Regions from separate parts of the Mesorhizobium sp. CNPSo 4688 genome, predicted to be linked through region 4. Evidence: predicted binding sites of a transcription regulator. Region 4 holds the regulator's gene; each other region holds the start of a gene.

Evidence for each region. The regulator PhoB, encoded in region 4, activates phosphate uptake and scavenging genes when phosphate is short. The targets are predictions, from matches to a motif close to TGTCATNNANCTGTCAT.
Region 1: the regulator PhoB is predicted to act here: its motif matches at 1,525-1,541, upstream of AC04SH_RS15475 (acid phosphatase).
Region 2: the regulator PhoB is predicted to act here: its motif matches at 1,430-1,446, upstream of olsB (l-ornithine N(alpha)-acyltransferase).
Region 3: the regulator PhoB is predicted to act here: its motif matches at 1,436-1,452, upstream of phnC (phosphonate ABC transporter ATP-binding protein).

What each region holds. Positions count from the first base shown of each region.
Region 1 is NZ_JBWLUY010000007.1:285,399-288,605, reverse strand. Features, by position in the region: gene AC04SH_RS15485 (cytochrome b) at 1-562, shown strand, start outside; gene AC04SH_RS15480 (cytochrome c1) at 586-1,458, shown strand; gene AC04SH_RS15475 (acid phosphatase) at 1,586-2,281, shown strand; gene AC04SH_RS15470 (alpha-hydroxy acid oxidase) at 2,449-3,207, shown strand, end outside.
Region 2 is NZ_JBWLUY010000008.1:19,969-23,175, reverse strand. Features, by position in the region: gene AC04SH_RS16085 (response regulator) at 1-1,333, shown strand, start outside; gene olsB (l-ornithine N(alpha)-acyltransferase) at 1,510-2,385, shown strand; gene AC04SH_RS16075 (trimeric intracellular cation channel family protein) at 2,482-3,114, opposite strand.
Region 3 is NZ_JBWLUY010000019.1:43,016-46,222, reverse strand. Features, by position in the region: gene phnD (phosphonate ABC transporter substrate-binding protein) at 1-370, opposite strand, end outside; gene phnC (phosphonate ABC transporter ATP-binding protein) at 516-1,364, opposite strand; gene AC04SH_RS28440 (DUF1868 domain-containing protein) at 1,500-2,210, opposite strand; gene AC04SH_RS28435 (GNAT family N-acetyltransferase) at 2,282-2,773, opposite strand; gene AC04SH_RS28430 (DapH/DapD/GlmU-related protein) at 2,984-3,207, opposite strand, start outside.
Region 4 is NZ_JBWLUY010000010.1:211,652-214,858, reverse strand. Features, by position in the region: gene pstB (phosphate ABC transporter ATP-binding protein PstB) at 1-419, shown strand, start outside; gene phoU (phosphate signaling complex protein PhoU) at 461-1,165, shown strand; gene phoB (phosphate regulon transcriptional regulator PhoB) at 1,182-1,871, shown strand; gene AC04SH_RS20780 (ROK family protein) at 1,896-3,131, opposite strand.

The DNA.
Region 1 (3,207 bases), on a different contig from region 4:
CGGCATGATCGTGTTCCTGTTCTTCTTCGCCTATTTCGTCTTCTACCTGCCGAACTTCCTCGGCCATCCGGACAATTACACGGTCGCCAACCCGCTGAAGACGCCGGCCCACATCGTGCCGGAGTGGTACTTCCTGCCGTTCTACGCGATCCTGCGCGCCATCACCTTCAACATCGGGCCGATCAACTCCAAGCTCGGCGGCGTGCTGTGCATGTTCGGCGCCATCGTCATGCTGTTTCTGGTGCCGTGGCTCGACACCTCCAAGGTGCGCTCGGCGGTCTACCGCCCTTGGTATAAGCTGTTCTTCTGGCTCTTCGCAGCCGACGCCGTCCTGCTCGGTTGGCTGGGCTCGCAGCCGGCTGAAGGCAGCTTCGTGTTCATGGCGCAGATGGCGACGCTGTTTTACTTTGCCTTCTTCCTCGTCATCCTGCCGGTGCTCGGCCTGATCGAGACGCCGCGCAGGCTGCCGAATTCGATCACCGAGGCGGTGCTGGAGAAGAACAAGGGTGCCGGTGGGGGACATCCGGCAGGTGCGAACGCCGCGCCGGAAACCAAGGGCTGAGCGAGAATCTAAGGGGATTTGGTATGAAAAAGATTCTCACCTCGCTTGCCCTGCTCGGCCTGTTGGCCGGCGGCATCGGAGCGGTCGGCAGCGTGGCGATGGCCGCTGAAGAGGCGCATAACGCGGCGGCACCGACGCATTTCCCGATCGACGAGCCGAAGGAAATGGACTGGAGTTTCGCCGGTCCGTTCGGCACCTACGACAAGGCGCAGTTGCAGCGCGGCCTGAAGGTCTACAAGGAAGTCTGCTCGGCCTGCCATTCGATGAACCTGGTGGCGTTCCGCACGCTGGAAGGCCTCGGCTATTCGGAAGCGCAGGTGAAATCCTTTGCCGCCGAATACACCATCCATGACGGTCCCAACGATGCCGGCGACATGTTCGACCGGCCGGGTAAGCCGTCGGACCATTTCCCGGCGCCGTTCGCCAATGAGGAGGCGGCTGCCGCCTCCAACGGTGGCGCAGCCCCGCCCGACATGTCGCTGCTGGCCAAGGCACGCGGTGTCGAGCGCGGCTTCCCGCGCTTCGTCTTCGACATCTTCACCCAGTATGCTCAGGGCGGCCCGGACTACATCCATTCGCTGCTGACCGGCTACGACGAGACGCCGCCGGCCGGCATGGTGATCCCCGAAGGTACCCACTACAATCCATACTTCATGTCCGGCGTGTCGCTGAAGATGCCGAAGCCGCTGTCCGACGGCCAGGTCACCTATGATGACGGTTCGCCGCAGACGGTCGACCAGTATTCGCGCGACGTCTCGGCCTTCCTGATGTGGGCTGCCGAGCCGCATCTGGAGGACCGCAAGAAGACCGGCTTCCGCGTGCTTGTGTTCCTGGCTCTGTTCGGCGCCCTGGTCTTTCTGACCAAGCGCAAGGTGTGGGAAGGCGTGGCGCATTAAGCGCTGCCAGCCACGTATTAAAAAAAGGGCGCCGAGAGGCGCCCTTTTGCTTTTCCGGAGGCGGCTTGTCACATAGCGGTCACCGCATCTGACGATCCTGTGCTGCCCTCATCAAAGGATCGCACCCATGAAAAGATACGCATCGCTCGCGGCAGGACTGCTGCTGCTCGTCGTCGGCTCGGCCGCCCAGGCCGAAGACGCAAAGCCCTTCATCACCAACAGGGATGTCGACCTGACGATGATCCTGCCGCCGCCGCCGGCCAACGACTCGGCTGAGACCAAGGCCGAGCTCGGCGCGGTGCTGACGCTGCAGGTGACACGCACGCCCGAAATGGAGGCCAGCGCCATTGCCGACGCCGAGGAAGACGTCTGGCGCTTCACCAATGTCATGGGGCCGAACTTCAACAAGGAAAAGCTGCCGAAATTCTCAGCCTTCTTCGATCGCGTCGTGGCCACCGAAGGCGCCGTCGTCGATCCGGCCAAAGATGTCTGGAAGCGGCCGCGTCCGCACCAACTCAGCGACCTCGTCAAGCCGGCGGTCAAGCTGTCGAGCTCCGGTTCCTGGCCTTCGGGTCATGCCACGGTCGGCACCATGATGGGCATCATCCTTGCCGACATGGTTCCGGAAAGGCGCGCAGAGATCATGGCGCGTGCGGCCGAATACGCCCACAACCGTGTGGTCGGCGGCATCCACTATCCGTCCGACGTCGAGATGGGCAAGATTTCCGGTAGCGTTATCGCCGCCGTCCTGCTCAACCGCGACGACTTCAAGGCCGAGTACGACGTGGCCAAGGCCGAGCTGCGTTCCGACCTCGGTATGTAAGCTATTCCCAACAGTCGGTTTTCGACAGCAAGGGGCGCCAGCGGCGTCCCTTTTTCGTTCATGGCTGTGGCCAAGCGGCAGTTTGGCAATTCACCCGTTGGCATGGCGGCATCGGATTGATATTCGACGCAGCGAGCTTCTTGCGCCATGGCATTTGGAAATCGATGATGCGGCTACGCGACTGTCACAACTTTTCCGATTTCCGGCGCATGGCGCAGCAGCGGCTGCCGGGGCCGATCTTCAACTACATTGACGGCGCGGCGGACGACGAGGTCACCTATCGCCGCAATACCGAGAGTTTCGAGCGCTGCGACCTCGTTCCCAATGTGTTGCGCGGTGTCAGCGAGATAGACATGTCGGTGACGGTGATGGGCCAGAAACTGGCCATGCCCGTCTATTGCTCGCCGACCGCCTTGCAGCGGCTGTTCCATCATCAGGGCGAGCGCGCGGTGGCCAAGGCTTCGGCCAAATTCGGCACCATGTTCGGCGTGTCCTCGCTTGGCACCGTCAGCCTCGAGGAAGCGCGCAAGATCAGCAGCAGTCCGCAGGTCTACCAGTTCTATTTCCACAGGGATCGCGGCCTCAACCGGGCGATGATGCAGCGGGCCAAGGCAGTCGGCGTCGAGGTGATGATGCTGACCGTCGACAGCATCACCGGCGGCAATCGCGAGCGCGACAAGCGCACCGGCTTTGCCATTCCCTTCAAGCTCAACCTTGCCGGCATGCTGCAGTTCGCACTCAAGCCGGGCTGGGCGATCAACTATTTCACTCATGAGGGGTTCAAGCTGCCGCAGCTCGACGAGCATGTCGACATGGGTGGCGGCACGATGTCGATCAGCCGCTACTTCACCGAGATGCTCGATCCGTCGATGACCTGGGACGATGTCGCCGAGATGGTCAGGCTGTGGGGTGGTCCGTTCTGCCTC
Region 2 (3,207 bases), on a different contig from region 4:
CTTCGACCCGGAGCCGCAGCCGACATCTTTGCGCGAGATCGCCGACAACATCATCGAACTGATGGCGGCGAAAGCCTTCGCCAAGAACATCGGCCTCGGCTGTCATGTCGAGCCCGACGTGCCGCAGATGATCATGGCTGATCCGGGAAGAGTGAGGCAAGTGCTGCTCAACCTCATCGGAAACGCGATCAAGTTCACCGACGCCGGCGGCGTGCTGGTTTCCGTTGCACGGGCCCGCACCGAGACCAGCGACCGCATCTGCTTCACCGTCGCCGACACCGGCCCTGGCCTGCGCGAAGAGGATATGGAGCGCATCTTCGAGGAGTTCGAACAGTCCGACGGCACCTCGACCCGCACCCATGGCGGCGCCGGCCTCGGCCTTGCCATATCGAGGCGCCTGGTGACCGCCATGGGCGGCGCCATTTCAGTGTCGAGCCGGCTTGGCGAGGGATCGGAATTCGTCTTCGAACTCCCGGCCACAGGAGCCACCGAAGCGCCGCAGAACCGGCAGAATATCCTCGCCGGCCGGCGCGCCGTCATCGTGTCGAAGAACGCTGTAGAGGCCGATGCTATCGCCCGTGCCATCCGCGCCCATGGCGGCGCCGTCGATGTTGCCGCGACCGCGTCCCAGGCGACGCCTTTCGCCGAACATTGCGACGCGCTGTTGATCGACGCCGCCATGGAAGATAGCGATGGCAGGCTGCTCAAGCGCCTGCGCCAGAGCGGCTTTGACGATTGCGAGGCGATCACGCTGATCGCGCCGACCGACCGCGGCATGCTTGGCGAATTCCGCGCCAGCGGCTACGCCACCTTCCTGGCAAGGCCGGTGCGCGGCGAAACGCTGCTGCGCGTGTTGTTGACCAGCCATGCTCCTGCTTTACCCCTGCCCAAGAACCCGGAAAAAAGCGGCGCGGCGTCGCTTCGCGCCGCTGGCGCGCGCCATCAAGGCCTGTCGGTGCTGATTGCCGAAGACAACGACATCAACGCCATGCTGGCCCGCGCCACCCTCTTGAAGGCAGGGCATCGGGTCAAAGTCGTCGGCAACGGCAAGGCCGCGGTCGAGGCAATCACCGAAGCCGGGCTGAAACACCGTTTCGACGTGGTGCTGATGGATCTGCACATGCCGGTCATGGACGGGCTGGACGCAATCGCGGCCATCCGCCGCCACGAGGAAGAAATGGCCGTGCCGCCGGTTCCGATCATGGTGCTTTCGGCCGACAGCCAGGAAAAGACCCGCCACACAGTGCTTGCCCATGGCGCCAGCGGCTTCGTCACCAAGCCGCTGGACCCCGACGCGCTGGTCCATGCCGTCGAAGGCCAGGTGGCCGCCTGAGGCCGCTCCAACGTGCTCTATGCTGTCACGTAAGGTAGCCGGTTGAGGGTTTTCGCCAGCCGACGAAGTATTGCCCGCTGCGCCGTATCACGGTACTGTCACAATCCTGTTGCACCTACACCGTATCCCCGTGCCAAGAGGGATGGCTCGAAGGAGAATCACTCGTGCATACAGTTATGCCGGAATGTGACACTCGGCCCAACGCAGGCGGTGCTTTGCTCGCCGCGCGTAACGCCGGTGCCGTCGCAACAGGCGCACCGCTGGGCCGGATCGGCAATCTCGAAGTGCGGCTTGCCCGCAACGAAGCCGAGATCGCTGCCGCGCAGGAAGTGCGCTACCGGGTATTTTATGACGAGCTTGGCGCCAGGAAGGACCTGTTCCAGGCACAGGATCGGCGCGACGCCGACCGTTTCGACCCGCTCTGCGACCATCTGCTGGTGCTGGACACCTCGATTTCCGGACCCGAGCATCGCCGCATCGTCGGCACTTATCGGCTGCTGCGGCAAGAAATCGCAGCGACCGCCGGCGGCTTCTATTCCGAAGGCGAGTTCGAGCTGACAAAGCTGATTGCCCGTCATCCCGGACAGCGCTTCCTTGAGCTCGGCCGCTCCTGCGTTCTTAAGGAATACCGCTCCAAGCGCACCATCGAGGCGCTGTGGCAAGGCATCTGGGCCTATATCAAGCACTATGAGATCGGTGTGATGACCGGCTGTGCGTCGTTCCACGGCACGGTGCCGGCGGCGCATGCCGAGGCGCTTACCTATCTTGCCCATCACTGCCGCACCAACTCAGCCTGGGATGTGCGGGCTGTGTCCGGGCGCTATTGCTCGATGGACCTGATGCCGATCGAGGCGGTAAACGCCAAGGCGGCGATCGCGGCCATGCCGCCGCTGGTCAAGGGCTATCTGCGCGTCGGCGCCCGCATCGGCGAGGGCTGCGTCATCGACCGCGAATTCTCCACCGTCGATGTGTTCGTGGTGATGCCGGTCAAGGAAATCGGCGCCCGCTACGTCAACTATTATGGCGGCGAAGCGCAACGGTTTGCCGCTTGACGCTGAGCGAATAGCGAATAGCGAGAGCTATGCCGCCAACCTGCGGACTGCCACCCTACTCGCTACTCGCTACTCCCTATTCGCTATTCCCTCTTTTCACGGAATATCCTCCGGCCGCCGTCCCGGCCGGCTCTTGTAGGACGGAAACGTCCAGCCGAATTTGAGCGCGCCGCCACGCACCAGGAAAGCCGCGACAAAGCCGGCAAGGTCCGAGGCGAGCGGCGGCAGTCCGGCAAGATCGCCCAGCGTATAAAGGCCTGCACCCGCCAGCGCCGCGCTGACGTAGATTTCGGGCCTCAGCAGCACCGACGGCTCGCCGGCCAGCAGATCGCGCAGAATGCCGCCGAATGTGGCGGTCAGCACGCCCATAATGACGGCGACGACCGGGGAACCGGTGATAGCCAGTCCCTTGGCCGCGCCCATCACGGAAAAGGCCGCCAATCCGATGGCGTCGAGCCAGAGCAGCCATTTCCAGCGCGAGTCGACGCGATGGGCGAAGAAGAAGACCAGCACCGCAACCGCCGCGCAGATCAGCACATAGCCTGAGTTGCTGACCCAAAAGACGGGCAGGTTGAGGATGACGTCGCGCAGTGTGCCACCGCCGATGCCGGTGACGCTGGCCAGGAACAGGAAGCCGATAATGTCGAGCTGCTTGCGCGAAGCCGCCAGCGCCCCGGTCGCCGCAAAGACGGCGACGCCAGCATAGTCGAGCAGGTCGATGGCGTTCATGGCAGGCCAGGGAGTAAGGGAATAGGGCAGTAGGGCAGTATGTTTAGCACGAAGCCGCACCGTTGGTACGGCTGCCTTTCCCTACTGCGCTAC
Region 3 (3,207 bases), on a different contig from region 4:
GCGCCAGGCCGATCGAATAATAGCCGGTGGCGCCGTCGGTCTGCTGGCTGGTGAGGATCGGGGTGACCGCCTTCGGGTCCTTGATGTAGACGCTGGCGTAGCCGGAGGCGCCGAGTTCGGCGAAGTCGAGCGTGCCGCCGAGCAGGCCCTGGATGACGCCGTCATAGTCGGCGGCCGGGAACAGCGACACTTTTTCGAAGCCGAATTCGGTCTTCAGATGGTCGGCCAGGCACTGGTAGTTGCGCAGACGGTCGGTTTCGTTTTCGCCGCCGAGGATGCCGACGCGGAATTCCTTGAGGTCGGCCGCGTGGGCCATGCTGGTTGCCATGGCGAGCACCGATACGGCGCTGAATACCATCTTCCTGAACATTTTATCTCTCCTGTAAGTTCCGGCCCCGCGCCGGCAGCGTTCTTGATTTTTGCAGGTGCCCTTGACGCGGGCGGTCGATCCCAGTCGCTCAGTTCTTGTCCATGATCTTTTCCGAAAACCGGTATCCACTTTTCGGGATCATGGATCAGTACCCGGGGAATGCCGGCTCGAGCGGGCTGGCGGATGCTTCGATCTTTTGCTTGTAGGCGATGCTGGTCGAGGTGATGGCCTCGGAGATTTCAGCGCCATTGCTGTCGGCGCCATAGACCTGGCGCACCGCTTCGCGGTTGAGCTCTTCCGGCGCGCCGTCGAACACGACCTTGCCGGCGGCCATGCCGATGATGCGGTTGCAATAGGCCCGCGCCGTGTCCAGCGTGTGCAGATTGGTGACGACGGTGATGCCTTCGCGCAGATTTATGTCCTGCAACGAGTCCATCACCACCTTGGCGTTGAGCGGGTCGAGCGAAGCGATCGGCTCGTCGGCGAGCAGCACCTTCGGTTGCTGCATCATGGCGCGGGCAACGGCGACACGCTGCTGCTGGCCGCCGGACAGCGTGCCGGCGGGCTGAAGTGCGGTGCGGGCGATGTCGAGGCGCTCGAGCGCTGCGACCGCCTCGGCGCATTCGGCGCGGGTAAACATGCCCAGCAGGTTGGAGACGGTCGAGCGGTGATTGAGCCGGCCGAGCAGAACGTTGGTCAGGACGTCAAGGCGCGGCACAAGGTTGAACTGCTGGAAGATCATGGCGCAATCGCGCTGCCAGCGCCTGAGCGGCGAGCCGCGCAGCCGGGAAACCTCAGCGCCGTCAAAAAAAATCGACCCCTGGCTGGGGTCGATGAGACGGTTGATCATGCGAAGAAGGGTGGACTTGCCGGCGCCGGAGCGACCGATGATGCCGACCATCTGGCCCTGCGGGATCGACAGGTCGATGGCGCTGACGGCGGTGTTCTTGCCAAATCGGCGGGACACGCCGCGGATTTCGAGCGTTGCTGACATGGCTTAACTTTCAGTCCGGTCGCAGTTTGAAGGTCTGTTAACCCTCGCTAGCGCAGCCGCATGAACCTGCGGTGTCGGATTGATGTCAGTTTTGTTACCGCCCACAGACCCGTGCGCCGGTGGTGCTGCCGCTGGTCAGCCAAGCACCAGCAACTCCTCGAAATGGTTCATGTCCTTGAAGTTGCAGAAGGCCGGCGGCTGCAACTCGATCATCGGCGCCTTGCGGGCGAACTCGGCGAGACTGTCGTCGAAGAAGTCCTGCCAAGCGGTGGCCCTGTCGTCGGCGAGGCGCTGGATCGGGTAGGCAAACGTGATGTGGAAGGCGTAAGTGTCGTGATCGGGGTGGCGGTAGCCGAACGGTACTGACAGCGCGTCGCGCCAGGCGCTCATGACGCGCCGGTCCTCCTCCGTTGCGCCGGCAACGGTGAGCCCGGTCGGCACGACTTCGATCACCTCGACCTTGAATGGGCCGCGGCTCCGGAAGCCCTTCAAGCGCTCCAGATAGAGGCTGGTCATGGCGTCGATGCTGGTGTCGAGCGGCACGTCCTGCGGCCAGTAAGGCAGGCGGCGGCGATATTCGATTATGCCCTGGAACAGCGTCATGTGCAGGCTGGAGATGGGCGTGAAGGCGAGCCGGTCGGCATCCGGCATGGCGCGCATGCGCTCGCGTACCTCGATGACCACGGCTTCGGAAGGAGAGCCTTGGACGAGGTGGCTGACCACCGTGTTGCCGGGTTCGAGGAGGAAGTTGCCCGATGTGTCGTAACGGGTGCCGAGATGCACCGGCGGCGCCGGATTGGTGCCTTCGAAGAATCCGGCAAGCGAGGGTTTGACTGTGGCGAGCATGAGCGATCTCCTTGGGGAGATGGCGTCCTGTCCGAGTCATGTGTCAAGGGTATGAAACCCGCACACCTCTACTACAGCATGCGGTGCATCACGAAAGCGTCGACATATCCCAGCCGCGGATGGTCGAATGCTTGCGGTATCGTTCCGACAATTTCGAAGCCCAGCCGACGCCACAGCTTCACCGCACGCTCGTTGCTGCTGATGACGAAGTTGAACTGCATGGCGCGGAAGCCGCGCTCGGCAGCCTGCTGCAACGAATGCAGGCACATCGCCGTGGCGACGCCTCGGCCGCTCGATGCCGCCGACGTGACGTAGCCGCAATTGGCGACATGCGCGCCGCCGCTGCGCTGGTTGGCGTGGAGATAGTAGCAGCCAATCACGTCGCCGGCTTCCTCCGCGACGAACACATCGTGCCCATCGGAAAACCAGTAGCCCAGCGCTTGGTCGCGGTTCCAGTCGCGGGGCAGCGCATAAGTTTCGCCGGCCTGCAGGACGGGTTCGAGAATGGACCAGATCGCATCTGCGTCGGCCGGCGTGGCGGGACGAATGGTCGGCACGGTCAAGAACCCGTGTGGGATGGATCAAAGCCAGATCGCGGCAAGGATGCCGAAAAAGATCAGAACGACGAAGGCTGTCACGATTCCGGGCTTCACGCCAGAGGCCGGAGGTGCGGAAACGTCCCTTCGCAAAGGCTGCATGAAACCCTCAAACATCCTGTATATTAGCATTGGCGCATTTCCTGAACACCGGCGAAAACGCGCGAGGGGTCGGCGCTAACCGCCGTATTTTTCCAGGAACGCCTCAGCCTCTAGCTCGCGAAAATCGTCGAGCGCGGCGCGCAGCCTGGCATGGTCCCAATCCCACCAGGCGAGTGCCTGGTAGCGCTCCGCCGTGCGGCGGTCGAAGCGCTCGCGGATCGGCTTTGCCGGCACGCCGCCGACGATGGTGTAGGGCGCGACATCTTTAGACACCACCGCACCGGCGCCGACCGCGGCGC
Region 4 (3,207 bases):
TGGCCAAGCGCAAGTCCGACATGGACCAGATCGTCGAGTCCAGCCTGAAGAAGGCGGCGATCTGGAACGAGGTCAAGGACCGCCTGCAGGAGCCGGGCACCGGCCTGTCCGGCGGCCAGCAGCAGCGCCTGTGCATCGCGCGCGCCATCGCGGTGTCGCCGGAAGTGATCCTGATGGACGAGCCCTGCTCGGCGCTCGATCCGATCGCCACCGCACGCGTCGAGGAACTTATCGACGAACTGCGCCAGAACTACACCATCGTCATCGTCACCCACTCGATGCAGCAGGCAGCGCGCGTGTCGCAGCGCACGGCGATGTTCCACCTCGGCTACCTGGTCGAGGAGGGCGCCACCGACAAGATGTTCACCAATCCCGACGACAAGCGCACCCAGGACTACATTACCGGCCGCTTCGGCTGAGCCGTCCAGCGGTTGAATTTTCAGGCACGAGGACCACGATCATGGGTGAACATACCGTCGCCTCCTTCGATGAAGAGTTGGGCCAGATCAGCAAGCTGATCCGCGACATGGGCGATCTGGCCGGGTCGATGGTCAGCGGCTCGACCAAAGCGTTGCTCAATTCCGACAATGCGCTGGCGCAACGTGTCGTGTCCGACGATGCCATCATGGACGCGCGCCAGCGGGAACTCGACGATCGCGCCATCACGCTCATCGCCAAGCGCCAGCCGGTGGCCAACGATCTGCGCGCCGTGGTGGGCTCGATCCGTATGGCCGGCGACCTCGAGCGCATCGGCGACCTTGCCAAGAACATCGCCAAGCGCGTCGGCACCGTCGGCCTCAGCGTCACGCCGCGCGACCTCTCGCATTCCATCGATGCAATGGCGCAGCTGGTGCTGATCCAGGTGCAAGGGGTGGTCGAGGAATATGCCGCCGCGGATGCGGCTGCGCTGGCAAAGCTCAGGAATGAGGACGAGCGCATCGACGTCAAATACACGTCGGTGTTTCGTGAACTCTTGACCTATATGATGGAAGACCCGCGCAACATCACTGCCTGCACGCATCTTCTGTTCTGCGCCAAGAATCTGGAGCGCATCGGTGATCATGTCACCAACATCGCTGAAAATGCGTATTATGTGCTGACCGGCCAGCAATTGCCCGCCAATCGCCCGAAGCAGGACGAGACGGCGATGGCCACTTCGGCCTGACAAGGGTGAACTGCTGATGATCGCGCCACGCATCATGGTCGTGGAGGACGAGGAGCCGCTGGGCGTGCTTCTCCGCTACAACCTCGAATCCGAAGGCTACCAGGTCGAGGTGGTGACGCGCGGCGACGAGGCCGAAATCCGGCTGCAGGAAAACGTTCCCGATCTGCTGGTGCTCGACTGGATGGTGCCGGCGGTGTCCGGCATCGAGCTCTGTCGCCGGCTGCGCATGCGGCCCGAGACCGAACGGCTGCCAATCATCATGCTGACCGCGCGCGGCGAGGAGAGCGACCGTGTGCGTGGCCTGTCCACCGGCGCCGACGACTATCTGGTCAAGCCGTTTTCCACGCCGGAATTCATGGCGCGCGTGAAAGCGCTGCTGCGCCGCGCAAAGCCGGAAGTGCTGTCCAGCGTGCTCAAGGTCGGCGACATCGTGCTCGATCGTGAATCGCACCGCGTTTACCGCAAGAAGAGCGAAATCAGGCTCGGACCGACCGAGTTCCGCCTGCTCGAATTCATGATGCGCCATCCCGGCCGCGTGTTCTCGCGCAGCCAGCTGCTCGACAATGTCTGGGGCGAGACGATCTATATCGACGAGCGCACCGTCGACGTGCATGTCGGGCGCCTGCGCAAGGCGGTCAACAATGGCCGCATGCCGGATGTGATCCGCACCATTCGCGGCGCCGGCTACGCTATCCGGGAAGATTAGGCACGCCGCACTGTTGCCGGCCTTTCAGGCGACATGCTTGCCCGCTTTCGCCTGAATGCCCGGTGCGAAAATCTCCTGGTCGACGAAGCCGAGCGCGCGCATGGCGCAGCCTTCGCGGATCAGCGGCAGTTCGTTGGGCTCGGTGTCGAAGGAAATCGATTTCGAGTGCTGGCCGCCGGCGGTCTGGGCAATCGCCTCGCGCAATGCCGGTTCGATCAGATCGAACGCGGCGGCGCTGACTCCGACCATGGCGACAGGTGCTGGATCGATCAGCGCGAACAGGCTGCCGAGGCCGAAGCCAAGCGCCTCGCCGGCCTTGCGGTAGGCTTCGCGCTCGGGGCCATCGGTCTCGCGGGCACGTGTGGCGAGCGCCCGCATGTCGGCGTCGCCGACATCGACCGGTTCGGCATCCTCGCTCATCATTTTGGCGCTGCGCCAGATGGCGTAGTTGCCGGCATAGGCCTCGACGCAGCCGCGCCGCCCGCAACGGCACAGCGCGCCGCCGGGCCGGTGGATCATGTGGCCGAACTCGCCGCCCGAGGAATGGGTGCCGGTGAACAATTCGCCCTTCAGCACCAGCCCCATGCCGATGCCGTGCGAGAGCAGGATAGCGATGAAATTGTCGCGGTAGCGCTCAGGCTGGCGCCATTGCAGCGCCACTGCCATCATGTTGCAATCGTTTTCCATGGTGGCCGGAATACCGAACTCCGCTTCCAGTATGTCGGCGAAGGCAATGTCGGTCAGCGGCGTGATCGGCGACCACAGCATGGCGCGCGCCTGCGAATCGGTGATGCCCTGGATGCCCATGGCAATGCGGGCAATGCTCTGAACATCGAGGTCGGGATCCTCGAGCCGCCGCCGCACGATTGCCGTGCATTCGCCGATCAGCTCGTCGCGCGGCATAGTCAGCGTATCCAGCCGGCGCTGCTCCTCGGCGACCACCTGGCCGGCATAGTCGATGACGGTGACGGAAAGGAAATTCAGCGACAGCACCACGGTCATCACCGCGGCGGCTTCCGGGTTGAGCGCAAGGCCAACCTGGGGCCGGCCGCGTTTCAGCGCACCGGTCTCGCCAGGCTTGCTCTCGGCCAGGATGCCTTCTTGAATCAGATCAGACGAGATCGCCGATATGGTCGAGTGGCTGAGACCGGTGGTCGCCGCAATCTCGGTCCTCGACGGTTGGCCTGCCCGGCGCACGGCCGAAATCACCATCGCGCGGTTGCGACGGCGCAGGTCGTCGTGGCGGATTCCAACCGACATCGTTTTTGTTTTCCTCCCGGTCCTCCTCGCGCCTCATGATAGTGAAGGCGTTCGGTGGTACCAGCCAAATATTGGC